Linked DNA regions of Streptantibioticus cattleyicolor NRRL 8057 = DSM 46488. Each later gene encodes a partner of the first gene's protein in a complex. Links are inferred from orthologs where the notes say so. Each region holds a gene or a part of one and is shown on either strand. Other genes may lie near its edges.

What was found.
Region 2: the proteins of SCATT_RS16345 (region 1) and SCATT_RS24125 are in contact, whole or in part, in a solved structure (PDB 8BNU), measured with the Escherichia coli proteins. The link is inferred for Streptantibioticus cattleyicolor NRRL 8057 = DSM 46488 from one-to-one orthologs.

The regions. Positions count from the first base shown.
Region 1 is NC_017586.1:3,677,126-3,680,164, reverse strand. Bases 120-2,929 are described here. They hold SCATT_RS16345 (acetyl-CoA C-acetyltransferase), read right to left. Parts: upstream 2,263-2,929; coding sequence 976-2,262; downstream 120-975. Other genes in these bases: SCATT_RS16340 (3-oxoacyl-ACP reductase), read left to right, coding at 2,351-2,929; SCATT_RS16350 (AMP-dependent synthetase/ligase), read right to left, coding at 120-908. In the rest of the region: more of SCATT_RS16350, read right to left, coding at 1-119; more of SCATT_RS16340, read left to right, coding at 2,930-3,039.
Region 2 is NC_017586.1:5,508,757-5,511,916, reverse strand. Bases 230-3,160 are described here. They hold SCATT_RS24125 (3-hydroxyacyl-CoA dehydrogenase NAD-binding domain-containing protein), read right to left. Parts: upstream 2,817-3,160; coding sequence 642-2,816; downstream 230-641. Other genes in these bases: SCATT_RS24120 (acetyl-CoA C-acetyltransferase), read right to left, coding at 2,861-3,160; SCATT_RS24130 (MerR family transcriptional regulator), read left to right, coding at 230-637. Outside these bases: more of SCATT_RS24130, read left to right, coding at 1-229. UniProt on the Escherichia coli protein: Catalyzes the formation of a hydroxyacyl-CoA by addition of water on enoyl-CoA. Also exhibits 3-hydroxyacyl-CoA epimerase and 3-hydroxyacyl-CoA dehydrogenase activities.

The DNA.
Region 1 (3,039 bases):
ATGGCCACCAGGAACGTCGGCCGGAAGCCGGCGAGGTCGGCCAGCAGGTCCTCGGTGGCGATGCTCGGCGCGTGCCCCAGCCGCACCCGGGCCCGCAGGCAGCCGATGGCGACCATCCGGCCGAGGACGTGCGACAGCGGCAGGAACAGCAGCGTGGAGGCCGGCTCGGTGCTCACCGACCTGAAGACCGGGTGCAGCAGCTCGACGGCGTTGTCCACCTCGGCGAAGAAGTTGCCGTGGGTGAGCACGCACCCCTTGGGCACGCCGGTGGTGCCGGAGGTGTAGACGAGGGTGGCGATGGTGCGCGGGGTGAGCGCGGCCCGCCGCCGGGTCACCTCCTCGTCGTCCACCGCCCGCCCGGCGGTGACGAGTTGCCCGAGCGCCCCGGTGTCGAGCTGCCACACCTCGCGCAGCCCGGGCACCTGTCCGCGCACCGAGGTGACCAGCCGGGTGTGCTCCACGCCCTCGACCACGCAGGCCACGGCGCCGGAGTCGGCCAGGATCCACGCGGTCTGGGCGGCCGAGGAGGTCGGGTAGACCGGGACCGTGATCGCCCCGGCGGCCCAGGCGGCGAAGTCCAGCAGGGTCCACTCGTAGCGGGTACGGGACATGATCGCGAGCCGGTCGCCGGGCTGGATCCCGGCCGTGACCAGCCCCTTGGCCAGCGCCAGCACCTCGTCCCGGAAGGCGGCGGCGGTCACCGGCCGCCACTGGCCCGCGGTGTCCTTGCGGCTCAGCACGGTCTCGTCGGGGGCCTCACGGGCGTTGTCGAACGGTATGTCGGCGAGGCTGCCGGACGCCTCCGGCACCAGGGGCGCCGCGGCGGCCTGGACGACCCGCCCGTTCTCGTAGGTCAACTCCGGTTCTACGGACGTGGGTTGTGGTGGTGGTGACACGACGCGGGACATCGGCGGCTCCAGGGTCGTAGGCGGTGGTGCGGTGCCGGTCGGTGGTGTGTCGGGGCGTGGGGGTACGTCAGGGGCGTTCGAGGATCGCGGTGACGCCCTGGCCGCCCGCCGCGCAGATGGAGATCAGGCCGCGGCCGGGACCTCCGCGTTCGGCGAGCAGGGTGGCCAGGGTGGCGACGATCCGCGCGCCGGTCGCGGCGAACGGGTGGCCGGTGGCCAGCGAGGAGCCGGCCACGTTGAGCCGGGAGCGGTCCACGGTGCCCAGCGGCGCGGGCAGGCCCAGCCGGGTGGCGCAGAACCGCGGGTCCTCCCAGGCCGCCAGGGTCGCCAGCACCTGGGAGGCGAACGCCTCGTGGATCTCGTACAGATCGAAGTCGCGCAGGGTGAGCCCGGCCCGGCGCAGCATCCTGGGCACCGCGTACGCCGGGGCCATCAGCAGCCCCTCCTCGCCGCCGGCGAAGTCCACCGCGGCCGTCCGCGTGTACGTGAGGTACGCCAGCGGTTCCAGGCCGTGCGCGGCGGCCCACTCCTCGCCGGCCAGGAGCACGACGGCGGCGCCGTCGGTCAGCGGGGTGGAGTTGCCCGCGGTCATGGTGGCGTCGGGGGCGTCCAGCCCGAAGACCGGGCGCAGCGCGGCCAGCTTCTCCGGGGTCGAGCCGGGCCGCAGGTTCTGGTCGCGGGCGAGACCGCGGTAGGGGGTGACGAGGGTGTCGAAGAAGCCGCGGTCGTAGGCGGCGGCGAGGTTGCGGTGGCTGGCGGCGGCCAGTTCGTCCTGCTCCCGGCGGCCGATGCCCCAGCGCCGGGCGGTCAGCGCGGCGTGCTCGCCCATGGAGAGCCCGGTACGCGGTTCGGCGTTGCGCGGGATCTCCGGCACCAGGTGGCGCGGGCGCACCCGGGCCAGCAGCCGCGCCCGGGCCGGCCAGGAGGCGGCGCGGCGGGCGGCCAGCAGCAGCCGGCGCAACTCGTCGTTGACGCCGAGCGGCGCGTCGCTGGCGGTGTCGGAACCCCCGGCGATGCCCCAGTCGAGCTGACCCAGGGCGATCTTGTTGGCGACCGCGACGACGCTCTGCAGCCCGGTGCCGCACGCCTGTTGCACGTCGTACGCCGGGGTGGCCGGGTCGAGCGCGCTGCCCAGCACCGTCTCCCTGGCGAGGTTGAAGTCCCGGCTGTGCTTGAGGACGGCGCCGGCCACGAACTCGCCGGGACGGGTGCCGGCCAGCCCGTACCGCTCGATCAGCCCGCCCAGCGCCGCCCCCAGCAACTCCTGGTTGGACGCGGTCGCGAACGGGCCGTCGGAACGGGCGAACGGGACGCGGTTGCCGCCGAGCACCGCGACACGGCCAGCGGTGAGCATGGGCTTCTCCTGTCGTCTCCTTGGCCCGGGGCCGGGGCGTCAGTAGCCTTACCGGCGGTAAACTTACTCCAGAGTAAGGAGAAGGCCAATGGCCGATCGCTACCTTCGTCTCACCGGTACCGCCCCCGGCCGCTTCCTCACCCGCCGCCTCGGTCTGCCCCGGCCCGTCCCGCTGCGCCGGTGGTCGGCGGAGCGCCCCACCCTGGAAGGTCCGGTGCTGCTGCGGACCGCCGGGGCCGGTCCGCACACCGCCGCGCTGCGCACCGTGGTGGAGGCCACCGGGCTGCCGGTGCTGGACGGCCCCGGCCCCGCGTGCGCCGCCGTGGTGGTGGACGCCACCGGGGTGGCCGACCCCGCCGCGCTGGCCGGGGTGCACACCGCGCTCCACCCGGTGGTCCGCTCGGTCACCACCGGCGGCCGGATCGTCGTGCTCGGCACGGTGCCCGGTGACGACCCCGGCCAGGCCGCCGCCCAGCAGGCGCTGGAGGGGTTCGTCCGCTCGCTCGGCAAGGAGATCGGACGCGGCGTCACCGTGCAGCTCGTCCGCCTCGCCGACGGGGCCGGGCCCGCGGCGGCCGGGTCCACGCTGCGCTTCCTGCTGTCCCCCAGGTCGGCCTACGTCAGCGGCCAGGTGATCACCGTCGGCCCCGGCGCCCCCGCCCCGGCGTCCGCGCCGGACGACCCGGACCGGCCGCTCGCCGGCCGCACCGCGCTGGTCACCGGCGCCGCCCGCGGCATCGGCGCCGCCGTCGCCGAAACCCTCGCCCGGGACGGCGC
Region 2 (3,160 bases), 1.8 Mb from region 1 along the record:
GCTGCTGCCGCCGCCGCAGCTCGGTCCGCGCCGGGTGGGCCACTACGGCCCCGAGCACCTGGCGCGGCTGGCGCTGATCGAGGAGTTGCAGCACCAGGGGCTGACGCTGGCGGCCATCGAGCGCTACCTGGAGCAGTTGCCGCCCGGGATCTCCGCGCACGACCTGGCGATCCACCGGGCGCTGGTGGCCTCCTGGGTGCCGGAGGACGCCGCCGAGGTGACCTTGGAGCAGCTGGAGCGGCGGACCGGGCGGGCGCTGACCGGGGAGGACGTCGACCGGCTGGCGGCGATGGGGGTGCTGGAGCGCACCGGGGACGCGGAGGTCTTCCGGGTCGATCCGGGCATCCTGCACCTGGGGGTGCGGCTGCTGGACGTGCCGATCACGCTGGAGGCGGTGCTGGCCTCGCGGGAGGTGGTGCTGGAGCACGCCCGGGCGGCGGCGCGGGAGTTGAGCCGGCTGTTCCGCGCGGAGGTGGGGGACGCCTCGGCCACCGAGGACATCGCGGCGGTCAAGTCGCTGTCGGCCTCCATGCAGCCGCTGGTGGTGCAGGCGTTGGTGACCGCGTTCCAGCGGACGCTCAAGGAGGAGCTGCGCGCCTGGTTCGACGGGGAACCGGGCGCGCAGTCCGGGCGGTGAGCGGTCAGCGGGCGTCGGTGAAGACCTCGCCGCGTTCCGCCTTGGCCAGCAGCAGCGGCGGCGGGGCGAAGCGGTCGCCGTAGGCCGCCTGGAGTTCCCTGGCCCGGGCTACGAAGCCGGGCAGGCCGCCCTCGTAGCCGTTGACGTACTGGAGCACCCCGCCGGTCCAGGCGGGGAAGCCGATGCCGAGGATGGAGCCGATGTTGGCGTCGGCGACCGAGGTCAGCACGCCCTCCTCCAGGCAGCGCACCGAGTCCAGCGCCTCGGCGAAGAGCATCCGCTCCTTGATGTCGGTGAAGGGGACGTCGGCGTCGGGGCGGGTGAAGTGTTCGCGCAGCCCCGGCCAGAGCCTGGTGCGCCGGCCGTCGGCGTAGTCGTAGAAGCCGGCGCCGCCGCCGCGTCCGGTGCGGCCGAACTCGTCGACCATGCGGTCGATGACGGCCTCGGCGGGGTGGGCGGTCCAGGTGCCGCCGGCCGCCTCGACGGCCTGCCGGGTCTCGTTGCGGATCTTGCGCGGCAGGGTCAGGGTCAGCTCGTCCATCAGCGTCAGCACCTTGGCCGGGTAGCCGGCCTGGGCGGCGGCCTGCTCGATCGAGGCGGGTTCGACGCCCTCGCCGACCATGGCGACGCCCTCGTTGATGAACTGGCCGATGACGCGGGAGGTGAAGAAGCCCCGGGAGTCGTTGACCACGATCGGGGTCTTGCGGATCCGGCGGACCAGGTCGAAGGCGCGGGCCAGCGCGGTCTGTCCGGTGCGCTCGCCCTTGACGATCTCCACCAGCGGCATCTTGTCCACGGGTGAGAAGAAGTGCAGGCCGATGAAGTCCTCCTGGCGTTGGACGCCCTCGGCGAGCAGGGTGATCGGCAGGGTGGAGGTGTTGGTGCACAGCAGCGCGTCGGGGGCGACGACGCCCTCGATCTCCTGGAAGACCTTGTGCTTGAGGGCGGTGTCCTCGAAGACCGCCTCGATCACCGCGTCGCAGCCGGCCAGGTCGGCGGTGTCGGCGGTGGGGGTGATCCGGGCCAGCAGTTCGTCGCGTTCCCTCTCGGTGGTGCGCCCCTTGGCGAGCGCCTTGTCGAGCAGGGTGGCCGAGTACGCCTTGCCGCGTTCGGCGGCCTCGGCGGTGACGTCCTTGAGGACCACGTCCAGGCCGGACTTGGCGCAGGCGTAGGCGATGCCGGCGCCCATCATGCCGGCGCCGAGGACGGCGACCCTGGTGACGGTGGACGGCTCGACGCCGGCCGGGCGGGAGGCGCCGGAGTTGACCGCCTGCATGTCGAAGAAGAACGCCTGGATCATGTTCTTCGAGATCGGTCCGCAGGCCAGTTCGGTGAAGTAGCGGGCCTCGATGACCTGGGCGGTGTCGAAGTCGACCTGGGAGCCCTCGACGGCGGCGGCCAGGATGTCGCGGGGCGCGGGGTAGGGGGCGCCGCCCAGTTGCTTGCTGAGGTTGGCCGGGAAGGCGGGGAGGTTGGCGGCGAACGCGGGGTGGGCCGGGGTGCCGCCGGGGATCTTGTAGCCGTCGGTGTCCCAGGGCTGGCGGGCGTCGGGGTGGGCGTCGATGAAGGCGCGGGCCTTGGCCGTCAACTCCTCGGGCGTGGCGGCGAGTTCGTGGACCAGGCCGGCCTCCACCGCGCGGCGCGGGGTGTACCGGGTGCCCTGGAGGAGCACCTTGAGCAGCGCGTCGGCGATCCCCATCAGCCGTACCGTGCGGACCACGCCGCCGCTGCCGGGCAGCAGGCCGAGGGTGACCTCGGGCAGGCCGATGCGGCTGCCGGGGGCGTCGAGGGCGACGCGGTGGTGGCAGGCGAGGGCGATCTCGTAACCGCCGCCGAGGGCCGCGCCGTTGATGGCGGCGACGACCGGCCGGCCGAGCGTCTCCAGGCGGCGCAGCAGCCGCTTGACGCGCATGCCGCCCTCGAAGACCTCGGCGGCGTTCTCGGGGGTGGCGCGGATCAGGTCGCGCAGGTCGCCGCCGGCGAAGAAGGTCTTCTTGGCGGAGGTGACGACGACGCCCCGGATGGTGTCGCGTTCGCTCTCCAGGCGGCCGACGACGGCGTCGAGGGAGTCGGCGAAGGCCGCGTTCATGGTGTTGGCGGACTGGCCGGGGTCGTCGAGGACGAGGGTGACGACACCGTCGGCGTCCTGTTCCCAGCGGATCGTGGTGCTCTCGGGCATGGTGTGGGTCTTCCGTGAGGCGGGGTGGGCGGGGGCGGGGCGGGTCAGATCCGCTCGACGACGGTGGCGATCCCCATGCCGCCGCCGACGCACAGGGTGACCAGGCCGTACCGCTGGTCGCGCCGTTCCAGTTCGTCGACTACGGTGCCCAGCAGCATGGCGCCGGTGGCGCCGAGCGGGTGGCCCATGGCGATGGCGCCGCCGTTGACGTTGACCTTGTCCAGCGTGAGCCCCATGTCCTTGACGAAGCGCAGGACGACGGCGGCGAACGCCTCGTTGATCTCCACCAGGTCGATGTCGTCGATGGTGAGCCCCGCCTTGGCGAGCGCCTTGCGGCAGGCGGG